Regions from separate parts of the Alteromonas fortis genome, predicted to be linked through region 3. Evidence: predicted binding sites of a transcription regulator. Region 3 holds the regulator's gene; each other region holds the start of a gene.
The links. Region 3 encodes sigma-54, which starts transcription at its own class of promoters, with help from an activator protein. Its sites were predicted from a motif close to GTTGGCACGNNNNTNGNNT; they were not measured.
Positions count from the first base shown of each region.

Region 1 (4,797 bases), 420 kb from region 3:
CGCGATAGTTGCTTTGAATCAAAGACACCATGTTACCCTCTTTATCAGCAACGGTAAGGTAAATGGTATCTCCTTCATAAATGCCCGCATCAACACGATTTGCAGCGCGTTCGCTGTCAATCAGCTTTTGGCGCTCAGCGGCATACTCTTTTGAAATCAGCCAATCGACGGGAATCTCATTAAAATCTGGATCAGCGTAGAACTTAGCGCGGTCTTCAAAGGCAAGTTTTTTGGCTTCAACAAAGGTATGTATGTAGTCAGCTGAATTAAACCCCATTCCTTCGATATCGTAACGTTCTAGCACATTAAGAATCTGTAGTGCTGCGATGCCTTGCCCGTTTGGCGGAAGCTCCCATACATCGTAGCCGCGGTAGTTAGCGGAAACAGGCTCTACCCACTCAGAGGTATGTGAAGATAAATCCTGGTATGACAAAAAGCCCCCTTGGGACTTCATATAAGCATCGATAGTACGGGCGATATCCCCTTTATAAAAGGCATCACGCCCCCCAGTTGCTATCTTTTCATAGGTCACGGCTAACCCGGGGTTTTTAAAAATGTCACCCTTCTGCGGTACCTTACCATTGATAAGAAAGGTCTCAGCAAAGCCATCGTAATGGCCAATTCGTTCTTGATTCATCTGCCAGTAGTAGGCAATGACCTCGGAAACCGGAAAGCCTTCACGGGCATATTTGATAGATGGCGTGAGCAACGCTGACATAGGCAGTTTGCCAAACTTCTCGTGTAGCGCAAACCAGCCGTCTACAGCACCAGGGACAGATACGGGCAGAGGACCAAATTTGGGTATTTGATGAAGACCGCGTTCAGCAAAGACCTTTTTGGTTAGCTGTCTTGGCGAGCGGCCAGAGGCATTTAAACCTACCAGCTTTTCTTCTTTTGCATCCCACACAATGGCAAATAAGTCGCCGCCAATACCGCTGCCTGTTGGCTCAACCAACCCCAACATGGCGTTGGCCGCAATGGCTGCGTCAACCGCGCTACCACCTTGTTTTAAAATATCCAAAGCCACTTGCGTGGCTAATGGTTGGCTAGTGGCCGCCATGCCGTTCTTTGCAATAACTTCTGAGCGACTTGCAAAGGGTTGCCCCGTTATTCTGTCATAGCCCAAACAATTGATACTGAAAAAAGCCAATATCAAAGGTAGTAGTCGCACACTTACAGTCATAACTATCCTTTTACAAAAACGTCGCCGTTGATAAATCTAGCCTAAACCCTTTAAAACATAGTGTAGCGTTATTGTCACATTACGCCTAGGGCCTTTTCTTTAGTCTTATAGCAACTAAAAAGTACATGACTTTAAAAGAAAAAAGCCCCGCAACTGCGGGGCTTAAACGAAGTAATAAGGCATTATTATTGTTATTTCATTTGCCTAATCGAGACTCTCTTACGAGCGGCCGCTTGTAAAGTCTGGGTATGCTTCCAGACCACACTCGCTCATGTCTACGCCGTCGAACTCTTCTTCTTCGCTCACACGTACACCCATTACCGCTTTAATCACTAGCCATACCACTAGGCTTACTACGAATACCCATACAAAGATAGTCGCGGCGCCAATAAGCTGACCAGAGATGCTTGAACCGTCATTTGTGAAAGGTACAAGGATTAGACCTAGAAGACCTACCACACCGTGAACTGAAATTGCGCCCACTGGATCGTCAATCTTAAGCTTGTCTAGCGTAACAATGCTTAGCACTACTAAAATACCACCAAGGCCGCCGAACAGCGTTGCTTCTAGTGGAGTAGGTGTTGAAGGCTCTGCTGTAATAGCTACAAGACCTGCCAGCGCACCGTTAAGAACCATAGTTAGGTCAGCTTTACCGAATAGAATGCGTGCTACGATAAGTGCAGCAATTGCACCACCAGCAGCTGCAGCATTCGTGTTCATAAATACAATAGCTACTGAGTTTGCACTTTCAACAGTTGCAGTAGCCAGTACTGAACCGCCGTTGAAGCCAAACCAACCCATCCAAAGGATAAATGTACCTAAAGTTGCAAGCGGTAAGTTTGCACCTGGAATCGCGTTTACTTTACCGTCAGCAGTGTATTTACCCTTACGAGCACCAAGCACAAGAACACCAGCAAGAGCAGCAGCTGCACCAGCCATGTGAACAATACCAGAGCCAGCAAAGTCAGAGAAACCTAGGTCTCCTAGTGTATACATACCGAATACGGCTTCGCCGCCCCATGTCCAAGCACCTTCCATTGGATAGATGAAGCCCGTCATGACAACTGCAAACGCTAGGAATGCCCAAAGCTTCATACGCTCAGCAACCGCACCAGATACAATAGACATTGCTGTTGCAACAAATACTACTTGGAAGAAGAAGTCAGCAGAAGGTGCATATGTTGCTGGTTCTTCAGCTACACCTGTAGCGCCATCAGCCATGATACCGCTTAGGAATGGACCCCAGTCGCCACCGCCATACATAATTCCGTAGCCGCAGATCATGTACATGGTGCAAGCAATTGCAAATAGTGCCACGTTTTTAGTTAGAATTTCTGTGGTGTTTTTCGCTCGAACTAGACCAGCTTCAAGCATCGCAAAACCTGCAGCCATCCACATAACCAGTGCACCGCAGATTAGAAAATAAAAGGTATCTAGCGCATACCCAAGTTCAAAAGTGATTTCCATTATGGTTTTCTCCGCAAATATATCGTTGTGGCTTACAGCGCGTCGCTATCCGACTCACCAGTTCGAATACGAACGGCGTGTTCAAGGTCATAAACAAACACCTTGCCGTCTCCAATTTTGCCTGTTTTGGCAGCGCCAACGATGGCTTCTACCAGGCGCTCTACTTGATCATCCTGAACAGCAATTTCCAGTTTGACTTTAGGTAGAAAATCCACCTGATATTCCGCTCCGCGGTAAAGTTCAGTGTGTCCTTTTTGACGTCCAAAGCCCTTCACTTCGGTCACGGTCAGACCGTCGATACCGATTTCTGAAATGGCTTCACGAACATCATCTAGCTTGAACGGCTTGATGATCGCTGTGACTAGTTTCATGAGTTGCTCCCAGTTTGTTTTGGTTATTCTGTGATTTATGGTCGTGTTTCCAACTACGGGAAGATAAACCAAGAGCCATGCCACAAATGTTTCCATATAAAAATCATATATATAGCCACAAACAAGCGGACCTTGCACAAAAATAATGCACATTAATGGTGCACGAGCTAAAAATTGCCCAACAATGAAGCGGCCGAAGAAAATACTGAGGTAAGGTGTCTAAAAAGAGCGATGAAATTAGGATGGAACTATTCGATAGCGTGAATGGTCTGTTGTTTACAATGACAACTATCACTCCTACTTTCTTTGCGCCTGAACGCAGCATCGAACACCATGCCCTTGCTAAAAAAACGGCGTGGCGGCCGCTATTAATTTCAGGCGGTGTACACGTATTTGGGGTGATTTTGGTTGTCTTACTTTCTCAGTTGAGTATTGATGATCAAAAAGCACGTGTAAACATTTTGGAGCGAACAGCCGAGATAAAAGCTCGTCTGTATTACCCTCCCATGCCACGACCTCAAGTGACAGAAGATAAGCAGGTTGAACGCCTTAATGAAACACGTAATAACGAGCTTAAGCCTGATGTGTTTAAGAGTCCGCAAGCGACTGATAGTAAAACCAAACCATCAGAAAAAGTAGAAGCCCACCAAGAGATAAACCCAGCGACTGAGGAACAGCTAGCACCGGTTGAAAGTAAGCCGGATAAAACGCCGCCGTCCTCGAGTCTTTCCAATGATATAAATCGACGGGCGGGTTCGTTAAACCTATCGGTTAAAGACGGGGCTGCACGCTATTTTGAAGAATATAACAACAACAAACTCGCTGAAGACGCTAAACAAGCAGCAAGAGAATTTCAAGAACAAAAAAACAGCCCTATATTAAGCGGGCCAAGCACACAGCAAATACAAGCAAAAGAAAATCGACGCCCTTCAAAGCGCGTAAACTGTAGCAGTACGACCAATAAAACCTTGGCGATATTGAGTGGGATTGCGGGTGGTAGCCTGAAATGCACCAAAATGGACGATCACAAACGTTTTATAGACGCTAGAGTGAAAAAATTACCCCAAGATGAAAATAAAAACTAGAGCGTGTTGATTATTGCTTTGCTTTTTTATAGTAGTCCGTAGCTAACGAGAGCTCCCCTTTAGCAAGGCGTATCACTTTCTCTTAAAAGTCTTTGGTGGTTGCCCGAAATACGTTTTAAACCGACGGCTGAATGCCGCAACGTCTTCATAACCCGTGGTTTGAGCTATGCTCGACATAGGCGTATCGGTATTTCTAAGCAGCGCTTTGGCTTTCTCCATCCTTATCTTCACTAGGTAATCACGTAAGCTAAGCCCAGTGGCTTGTTTAAACCGAGTTTTGAACTGTGTGGTTCCCATACAGGCCATCTCTGAAAGCAACTGCAACGTATGCGATGCCCCTAAGTCACCATGTATGTGGCTTATTACTTGGGTGATTCGCTTGTCTGCTCCCGCGCCCACCTCACTTTTTGCCAGCAATACCTGAAATAACGCAGTCATTTCATCGTGCCCGTAAAAAGCGTAATTGGTTAACTGCACTTCGACAAAACTTAAGAAAGCTTGAAGGGCGGTATTAACCTGGAAAATAGGCTTGTGTTTGTCTTGCAACTGTACTGGTACTGAACGTAAGTCGGCAACCACAAACTTTGCATTTTCGTTCGCACTAAAACTATGTACTTCGAGGGGCGCAATACACACTCCCTCCCCTACACCGACGCTGCCTGTAAAATAGTCTTGCGCTATTTCTATATGC
Region 1 covers NZ_LR812090.1:386,466-391,262, reverse strand. Annotated here, with positions in the region: gene ggt (gamma-glutamyltransferase) at 1-1,183, opposite strand, end outside; gene amtB (ammonium transporter AmtB) at 1,403-2,650, opposite strand; gene glnK (P-II family nitrogen regulator) at 2,683-3,021, opposite strand; gene PCAR9_RS01680 (hypothetical protein) at 3,264-4,106, shown strand; gene PCAR9_RS01675 (AraC family transcriptional regulator) at 4,179-4,797, opposite strand, start outside.
Region 1: a site for sigma-54 is predicted at 3,088-3,106, ahead of glnK (P-II family nitrogen regulator). Genes of this name have one in related genera too.

Region 2 (4,797 bases), 330 kb from region 3:
CGTGGCCATGATTGGCTTAAGTGCTAAATCAATTCCCCCGCAGGTAAGAGCCCTGCTGGGTATAATGCTAACGCTCATCATCATGCCAGTAGTCCCTCCATCACCTATAGAAAACTTGGTGGATGTGGGCACATTTTTAATTGTTATACAGCAGTTGCTTATTGGTATTGCTATTGGCTTTATTTCCATGATGGTACTTAATACCTTCGTGCTTGCAGGCCAAATCATAGCCATGCAAACAGGTTTGGGGTTCGCGTCTATTGTTGACCCCGTAAACGGTATAAACGTACCTGCGGTTGGTCAGTTTTATCTAATATTGGCGACCTTATTGTTTTGGACGTTGGATGGGCATTTGTCCATGATCCAAATGATAGTAATGAGCTTCGAGGCGTTTCCCATAGGCGAAGCATGGTGGACAGGTGAACAGTTCCGAGATATTGCCCATTGGGGCGGTTGGATGTTTATATCCGCAGTAACCTTATCTCTAGCGCCCATTGTGTCACTACTTATAGTGAATTTAGCGTTTGGTGTAATGACCAAGGCTGCACCCCAGCTAAACATTTTTAGTATTGGCTTTTCCATTGCTCAGGTAATGGGATTACTGATTATTTGGATAACACTTGATAACTTTACTGCACACTTCGAAACCCAATGGTTTAGAGCCGAACAGTTTATGTGTGAACTATTGAATATTTGTTCGTAGGAAAACATGGCAGATTCAAGCGAAAAAACAGAAGACCCCACGGGGAAAAAACTCGAAGATGCCCGAAAAAAAGGGCAGCTGGCCCGTTCCCGTGAACTATCTACAACTTTAGTGCTTATTGTCAGCGCCTTTATGTTTTTATTTGTGGGTGAATGGGTTGCTGAATCTGTTTTCAAGCTTACCCAGCGAATGTTTATTCTCTCTCGCGACGAAACTTATGATACTACCCACATGTTCGGCGCTTGGGGCGAAGCTTTCTCAGCGGTAGGTCCAGCCGTGTTGCTTTATATGGTGGTTGCCATGATAGCCGGCATCTATGGCTCTATTGCACTTGGTGGTTTTAATTTTACCTGGGAAGGTGCAAAGCCTAAGGGCTCCAAAATGAGTCCAATTCAGGGCTTCAAGCGAATGTTCGGTATGAACGGCTTGGTTGAGCTATTAAAATCTATCGCTAAAGTTGTGGTTATCATCAGTATGGCCATAGGGGCGCTGTTGTTCTTCGAAGATGAAGCGCTGCATTTAGATATGGAGCTCTATCCGGGCAACCTGTTTCACGCTATGGACATACTTAAATGGGCATTTCTCATTCTAGTATGTGGCATGATCCCCATCGCGCTCATCGATGTGCCTTATCAAATGTATAAGCACAACAAAGAAATGAAAATGACCAAGCAAGAGGTTAAAGACGAGCGCAAAAATGCAGAGGGCGACCCTATGGTTAAAGGCCGTATTCGCCGTTTGCAGTATCAAGCAGCTACCAAGCGCATGATGCAGGAAGTACCTCAGGCAGACGTGGTAGTAACCAACCCGACTCACTTTTCAGTAGCGATTAAGTATGATGAACAGGGCGTAAGAGCACCTGTTGTGGTGGCAAAAGGGGCTGATGAATTGGCCATGCATATCAGAAAAATTGCTACCGCCAATGACGTACCCTTAATACCTTCTCCTGTACTTGCTCGTGCCATCTTTTATTCGACAGAAGTCGACGATGAAATTCCGAACGCCTTATTTATGGCGGTAGCGCAGGTGCTAGCACACGTCTATCAGCTTAAAGCACATAGGGCAGGAAAGGGTAAGCGTCCTAAACCACTTAAACGAGATTTGCCTATTCCTCCAGAATACCGTCGCTAAGTGACTATTTTACTGCGGTTTTTTTTGGCTTTTTTATACTTATCGCATACTTTTGGGGTCTATTGGTATATGTAAATGCCGCTTTGTATAAAGCTGGCACGTTAGTTGAAAACTCTATTGAAGATTTACATAAAGCGTCAATTTTCTGATAGAGAGACACCAAGCCATGCAGTTATCCGGTTATCTTCAGCGATTCGATAAAAATCAGCTGCAAAATTTTACCAGTGGTTTAGGCGCGCCTATTGTCCTTTTGGCAATCATGGGAATGGTAATACTACCCATGCCGCCGTTTTTACTCGACGTATTGTTTAGCTTTAATATTGCGCTCTCTCTCGTCATCATTTTGGTGGCGGTACTCACTCAACGGCCTGTGGATTTTGGTATTTTCCCACTTGTGCTACTAATTGCGACAGTTCTGCGTCTGGCACTAAACGTTGCATCTACGCGGGTTGTATTACTTTACGGTCACGAAGGGGGAGATGCAGCAGGGAAGGTGATTGAAGCCTTCGGTGCGGTTGTTATCGGCGGTAACTATGCTGTGGGTATTGTTGTCTTCGCTATCCTTCTTATTATTAACTTCAAGGTAGTAACCGCAGGTGCGGGACGTATTTCAGAAGTAAGTGCTCGCTTTACCTTGGATGCTATGCCAGGTAAGCAAATGGCAATTGACGCTGATCTGAACGCAGGCTATATCGATCAAGACCAAGCGCGTCAGCGTCGCGAAGAAATAACCGCAGAGGCTGACTTTTACGGGTCGATGGACGGTGCATCAAAGTTTGTAAAAGGTGATGCGGTTGCCGGTCTTTTTATCATGCTCATCAATATCGTTGGCGGGTTATTTATAGGCATGATTCAGCACGATCTCTCATTTGGAAATGCCATAGAGATCTACACCATCTTGACCATTGGTGATGGTTTGGTGGCGCAGATACCTTCATTACTACTTTCGGTAGCTACGGCGATTATCGTTACTCGTGAAAACGAAACCCAGGAAATGGGAAAAGAAATCCGTGGCCAGCTAGGCAATAATCAAGCGCTTTATATTGCATCAGGCGTGCTTTTCGTCATGGGTATCATCCCGGGTATGCCTCATATCGCATTCTTGGGTTTTTCATTTTTGATTGCAGGGTTTGCGTATTGGCAGACAGTTCAAGCTAAGAAGAAAGCTGCAGAACCTCAATTACCAGAGAACATTGCAAAAGACGAAACTGTTGCACCTGAAGTTAAAGAGCTGGGATGGGACGACGTTCAGCAGGTGGATACCATTGGTTTAGAAGTGGGCTATCGCTTAATTCCTCTTGTTGATAAATCTCAAGGTGGCGAGTTGTTGACACGAATTAAAGGCGTGCGTAAAAAACTTTCCCAAGAACTCGGCTTCCTTATTCCACCTGTTCATATACGCGACAACTTAGACTTAGAGCCTAACACTTACACCATCGCTATGCTCGGCGTCACTATTGGCGATTCCGTTATAAGTCACGACGAAGAACTTGCCATTAACCCCGGACAAGTGTTCGGAAAATTAGAGGGGCGCGCTACTAAAGACCCTGCTTTCGGGTTAGATGCGGTGTGGATTAAGCCTAATAAGCGCGAGCACGCGCAAACTCTTGGATACACGGTTGTTGATGCCGCCACTGTTGTTGCGACTCATCTTAGTCAGTTACTTTCCAATAACGCCTATCAGTTACTTGGGCATGAAGAAGCGCAGCAGCTTTTAGATATGCTCGCCAAACAGCACCCTAAATTAGTTGAAGGTTTAGTACCCGATATTCTGCCGCTTAGTACAGTTGTGAAAGTGCTGCAAACCTTGCTATTTGAAGGTGTGCCTATTCGCGATATGCGCACCATTGTTCAGACTCTTAGTGAATACGGTACACGAAGCCAAGACCCAGATGTACTGGTGTCTGCAGTGCGTATAGCACTCAAGCGTTTAATCGTTCAAGAAATTACCCAAGGGGCGAAAGAGATACCTGTCATAACCTTGGCGCCAGAGTTGGAACAGATGTTGCACCAGTCCCTTCAAGCAGGTGGCGAAGACGGTGCTGGTATCGAACCAGGTCTGGCAGACAAGCTGCAAAAATCATTGCAGCAAGCCAGTCAGCAGCAAGAGTTAGAAGGGGAACCTGCAGTACTCCTTACCTCAGGCATGCTACGACCCGTTCTGTCTCGCTTCTTAAAGTATTCTGTTGTTGGGCTGCATGTTCTTTCATACCAAGAAGTGCCTGACGACAAACAAATAAAAATAGTCAGTTCGGTCGGTCAATAATCTGACACTGGGTGATTGGAGAGGTTGCAATGAAAATTAGACGTTTCTTCGGCAAAGATATGCGTGAGGCGCTAAGCCAAGTTAAAGCTGAGTTGGGCAGTGATGCTGTGATCATGTCAAATCGCAAAGTCGCTGACGGCATCGAGCTTGTAGCAGCCTACGACAAAGAGCCTGAAGCTAAGCTTTTCACGCCTAAGGCAGCACCACAAGCCGCGGCAAAAACACCTGGCCAAAAGGCTGTGCCTAGCTTAAGTGAAATTATTGGCGATGACGGTCCTGACAGCTTAAAAGCGTTGCTGGAAAAGCAGCATGGTGGAAACCCAGTTGCAAGCAGTTCTGCACAACCAAAACAGCCAATGTCAGCGAACGCTAAGCACGCCAACGAAATTGCCTCTCACTTAGATTTTTCAGAAGCGTTTATCGACGACCTTGGAACACAATCGCCAGCTCAAGATGTTGTCGAGCAAGAGACTTTTCCTGAGCACCAGGCGTCAAGTATGGGTGAAACACCTGTATCCCAGTCAGCTGAACTAGCTCAAATCAAAGAAGAGTTAGCTTCACTTCGCGACGTATTGCAGTATCAAGTTGCTGACTTAATGGAAGCGAAGAACAAGCGTCAAAAACCTGTTCATCAATATCTGGTCACGCGATTAACCGATATGGGGCTGAGTAGTGCACTAGCAACACAACTGATTAG
Region 2 covers NZ_LR812090.1:1,143,246-1,148,042, forward strand. Annotated here, with positions in the region: gene fliR (flagellar biosynthetic protein FliR) at 1-703, shown strand, start outside; gene flhB (flagellar biosynthesis protein FlhB) at 710-1,834, shown strand; gene flhA (flagellar biosynthesis protein FlhA) at 2,001-4,100, shown strand; gene flhF (flagellar biosynthesis GTPase FlhF) at 4,130-4,797, shown strand, end outside.
Region 2: a site for sigma-54 is predicted at 1,927-1,945, ahead of flhA (flagellar biosynthesis protein FlhA). Genes of this name have one in related genera too.

Region 3 (4,797 bases):
TAATGTATAGGCTCTTATGGCTTAACTTAATGCAGAAATAATCTCGTCGCTGGTTGTTGCACGGCGTATTGTTTTAATTGTTTCTTTGTCACTGAGCTTACCTGCTACGGTAGCCAGTGTTTGAAGGTGTCCTTCGGTTTGCTCTTCGGGAACGAGTAGCGCAAAAAATATGTCTACGGGCTTTTCATCTAGGGCATCAAAGTTGATAGCTGGTGTGCTTGTTACAACAATTGCTATTACCTTCTCAAGGCCAGCCAGGCGACCGTGAGGCAGTGCTATGCCGTTGCCAATACCCGTGCTACCCATACGTTCTCGAGCCATTAAGCTATTTAAAACCGTTGCCTGGTCGATGTTATCATTTTGCTTGGCAGCGATATCAGCGATGATCTCAAGAATTCGCTTTTTACTATTACACTGAACCGCACACTCGGTGCGGTCCAGACTTACGATGGCTTGTATATCCATACTTAATTAACTACTAATGTTTTTTCAGTTTTTCCTTATGCTTGATTACCTGCCGGTCGAGTTTATCAACCATGCTGTCAATCGCCGCATACATGTCGGTATTTTCTGAGGATGCGAATACTTCAGCGCCACTTAAATGAACAGTCGCTTCGGCTTTTTGATTTAATTTTTCAACGTTCAGGATGACATGCACATTAGAAATGTGATCAAAGTGACGTTCAAGTTTGCTGAACTTCGTATCGACATAATTACGCAAAGAGTCGGTGATTTCGACATGATGACCAGTGAGGTTGATTTGCATATTTCGTCTTCCTTATATATTTAAGCCTAGTTAAATAAGGCTTTTGCGTTGGTTCGACGGTGGGATCGATAACGATTCCCGATATTTTGCTATTGTTCGCCGAGCGACTTTTATGCCTTGCTCTGCCAACAACGAAGCAATCTTGCTATCACTTAGCGGCTTGCTAGGATTTTCCGCAGCCACTAACTTCTTGATCAATGCACGAATCGCTGTAGATGAACATTCACCACCTGACTCAGTTGCTACGTGGCTTGAGAAGAAATACTTCAATTCGAAGATACCACGAGGCGTATGCATATACTTTTGCGTTGTCACACGGGAAATAGTCGATTCGTGCATATCTACCATTTCTGCGACATCATTTAGCACCATTGGTTTCATCATTTCCGGGCCGTGCTCAAAAAAGCCCATTTGCTGCTGCACAATACAATTTGCGACCTTCATTAAGGTATCGTTACGAGATTCAAGGCTCTTTATGAACCACTTGGCCTCTTGCATGTGTGAGCGGATGAATTGTGAATCGCTACTGTTCTTAGCACGGCGACTCATTGCTGCGTACTGTTGATTTACGCTTAATTTCGGCAGACTGTCGGGGTTCAGCTCAACCACCCAACGGCCATTTTTCTTGGTTACTGAGACATCAGGAATAACGTACTCAGGCTCTTTAGTAACTAAAGCACTACCTGGGCGAGGATTCAAGGTTTGAAGTAAACGCATTGCTTCGCGCAGCTGATCTTCTTTTAATCGGCTCTTACGCATTAGGGTGCGGTAGTCTTTACTGCTCAGTAAATCTGAATATTCCTCAATAAGCTGCTTCGCTTCAGAAAGCCACGGCGTGTCTTCTGAAAACTGGCGCAATTGCACCATAAGACATTCTTGAGGGGTACGAGAACCTGAACCAATGGGGTCGAACATTTGAATGCGCTTAAGTACACATTCTATTTCGTCCATTTCGATAGGCTCTTCAAGATCATCATCGTTGACCGCTTCTAAGATATCGTCAAGAGTAACGGTCAAATAACCTGATTCGTCAATCGAATCGATGATTGCAGTAGCAATGGCGCGGTCAGTATCCGAAAAATGAGTGAGGCGCATTTGCCAAAGCAAGTGCTCTTGGATGTCTTCAGTGGTTTCACCTTGAAAGATTTGTTCATCATCATTAGATGGACCAGGTGCAGGCGCAGAAGAAGCGGAATAATACTCATCCCAAGTGCTGTCGATAGGTAGCTCATCGGGAAGGTCATTCTTCTCCAGTGCATCTCCTGCTTCTAGCGTGTCGCTTGATGCAGAAGCTGTCGCTTCAGCAGCGCTATCGTCACTATCGACATTGTTCTTTTCTACTTGTGGCTCGTCGTTACCTTCTTCCACTTCTAAAAGCGGATTAGAGTCGAGCGCTTCTTGAATCTCTTGCTGAAGATCAAGCGTAGAAAGCTGCAGCAGCTTAATGGCCTGCTGCAGCTGAGGTGTCATGGTAAGTTGTTGGCTAAATTTTAGCTGTAAAGATGGTTTCATCTACGTCTTATTTAAATGCTCTAAATTAAATATACCAGAGCGAAACTGAAAAGTGACAATTCGGTTACACTAACTATAGCCTGAATTGTTCGCCTAGGTATACGTCCCTTACTTTTTGATTACTTAAAACCTGTTCCGCAGTTCCTTGCGCAATAAGCTCGCCATGACTCACAATGTACGCTTTTTCGCAAACATCCAATGTTTCGCGTACGTTATGGTCCGTGATAAGGATACCAATACCCCTATCTCGCAGATGCTGTATTATCTTCTTTATATCATTAACTGATATTGGATCAACACCGGCAAATGGTTCGTCTAACAAAATAAACTGTGGTTTTGCTGCCAGAGCTCGTGCAATCTCTACGCGACGCCGTTCTCCCCCTGACAAACTCATCCCCGTACTATTACGTATATGGTTGATATTAAATTCATCAAGTAGGGCATCTGCTTCTTCTTCTTGCTGTTGTGAATTTAAATCTTTACGGGTTTGCAAAATGGCCATGATATTTTCATGTACCGTAAGCTTTCTAAATATTGATGCCTCTTGCGGGAGGTAGCCTATACCGCGGCGTGCGCGCTCATGCATTGGCTGGTGAGTAAGCTCATTATCATCAATTTCGATCTTGCCTTTGTCTAAGTTGACCAAACCTACAATCATGTAAAAAGTAGTGGTCTTACCAGCTCCATTAGGGCCGAGAAGACCAACAATTTGACCGGTAGACACTGAAAGGCTTACGTCGCGAACAACCTGTCGCGATTTATACGATTTAGCAAGGTTTTTAGCGCTCAAAGTTGCCATTGCTATTCATTGTCCTCGTTGTCTTTCTTAGACGATGTTTTACGAATGGTGTCAGGGGTAAACACTGTGGTTACACGACCTTCACCATCTTCACCGGCGCCACCCGTTGCAAGCAATTGTTCAGTAATCATATCGAACGTAATCTTATCACCTTGCACTTTACTGGTATCTTGCTGTAGCTCAGCATTACCCGCCAGAGAAATAGTGCGATTAATTACTTCATAGCGAATTTCATTAGCTTTCGCTGATACCGGTGTACCGTCTTCTAGTGATTGAGAATAGCTTGCAGGGTTGCCACGAGCGATAAATATTTCACGGCCGCTGCCATCTGTAGCTATTACTTCTACTTCATCAGCTTCGATTAGTAGTGAACCTTGGGTAATAAGTACATCTTCCTTGTACAGAGCTGTTTTGTTTTTACCATCAATAAACTGGGTGTTTGACCCTATCTTAATGGGTTGTGAAAAATCTTCTTCACTGGCTGTTACCGCACCGCTAGCGATGGCAAGTAGAAGGCTAGTTGCTAGGGGAGTAAGTCGTTTGTACATGATCTAAAAGCTCGTATTCTTGTGTGCGTAAATTCGCGTTAAACCCATTGCTTATAATACGGTACTGCGTGCCCAGTATCTCAACGGGTTGATCAGATGTCATTTGTTTCGTGTCTAAATTTATCTGTATGTATTCCGTGGATAAACTTTTAACAAAATCATCGCTGGTTTGATTTTCGATAACAACGCTATCTTCAAGCTGAATTAATTCATTGTTATATAGCGTTCCTTCCTCGGCAGTTACAACCCAAGGTGATGAAGCACTTTCTGTATAAAGGGTATATTTAGGCTGCTGGAATAAAACAAAGCCTAATTGGTCGTAGTGCTCCATCGACTCTGCAAAGACTTTGTGATTTAACTCACCGTCTTGGTTGTACAAGGTCGTAGTTAAGTTTTTTGCCTTGTAGGCAGGTTTGAGCGCATCATTTTCGCTACTACCTTGAGTTTCAGGCTGCTCTTCCATCCACGTTGGGATGTACATTAGCATCGCTAAGATAAATAGCGCCGATATACTTAAACCTAAGCGATTAAAGCCAAACTGGCTCATACACTAGCTCCGAAAATGTCACTTGCAACGCCTTTAGCCTGCAAAATGGTATCCGATATTTCTCGAACCGCACCAAATCCACCTGGAAGTGTGGTGATCCAGTTCGCTTGTTTTGCAACAAAAGGGTGAGCATCGGCAACCGCAATTTTTACCGCTACGTGCTGATACATTCCGGTATCGGGCATATCATCACCTACGGCGGCAACTTGGCTTGAGTTTAACCCAAGGCCTTTCATTAACTCGTCAAGCGCGTCAGCTTTGTTTTCTTCACCCTGAATAATGTGCGCCACATTTAGCGCCTTCATTCTGTTTTCTACAATTGCTGAGCGACGCCCTGTTATAACGGCGACGTTAACACCATTACTTACTAAGGCTTTCACGCCATATCCGTCTCGGGTGTGAAAAGCTTTAAGTTCTTCACCGTCGTTGCCTAAGTAAATGCGACCGTCTGAAAATACGCCATCCACGTCACAAACCAGTAGTTTAATATTTGCCAACTGCTCAAAAAGTGCCTGGTCTAAATCGGTGTATAGAGTTGTCGTCATTTAGAGTACTCCCGCTTTCAAAAGCATATGCATGTTGAAGGCTCCGACAGGTTTGCGCTTTTCATCGGTAACCATTAAAG
Region 3 covers NZ_LR812090.1:810,513-815,309, forward strand. Annotated here, with positions in the region: gene ptsN (PTS IIA-like nitrogen regulatory protein PtsN) at 22-465, opposite strand; gene hpf (ribosome hibernation promoting factor) at 479-766, opposite strand; gene PCAR9_RS03615 (RNA polymerase factor sigma-54) at 797-2,278, opposite strand; gene lptB (LPS export ABC transporter ATP-binding protein) at 2,352-3,077, opposite strand; gene lptA (lipopolysaccharide transport periplasmic protein LptA) at 3,080-3,625, opposite strand; gene lptC (LPS export ABC transporter periplasmic protein LptC) at 3,594-4,172, opposite strand; gene kdsC (3-deoxy-manno-octulosonate-8-phosphatase KdsC) at 4,169-4,717, opposite strand; gene PCAR9_RS03640 (KpsF/GutQ family sugar-phosphate isomerase) at 4,718-4,797, opposite strand, start outside.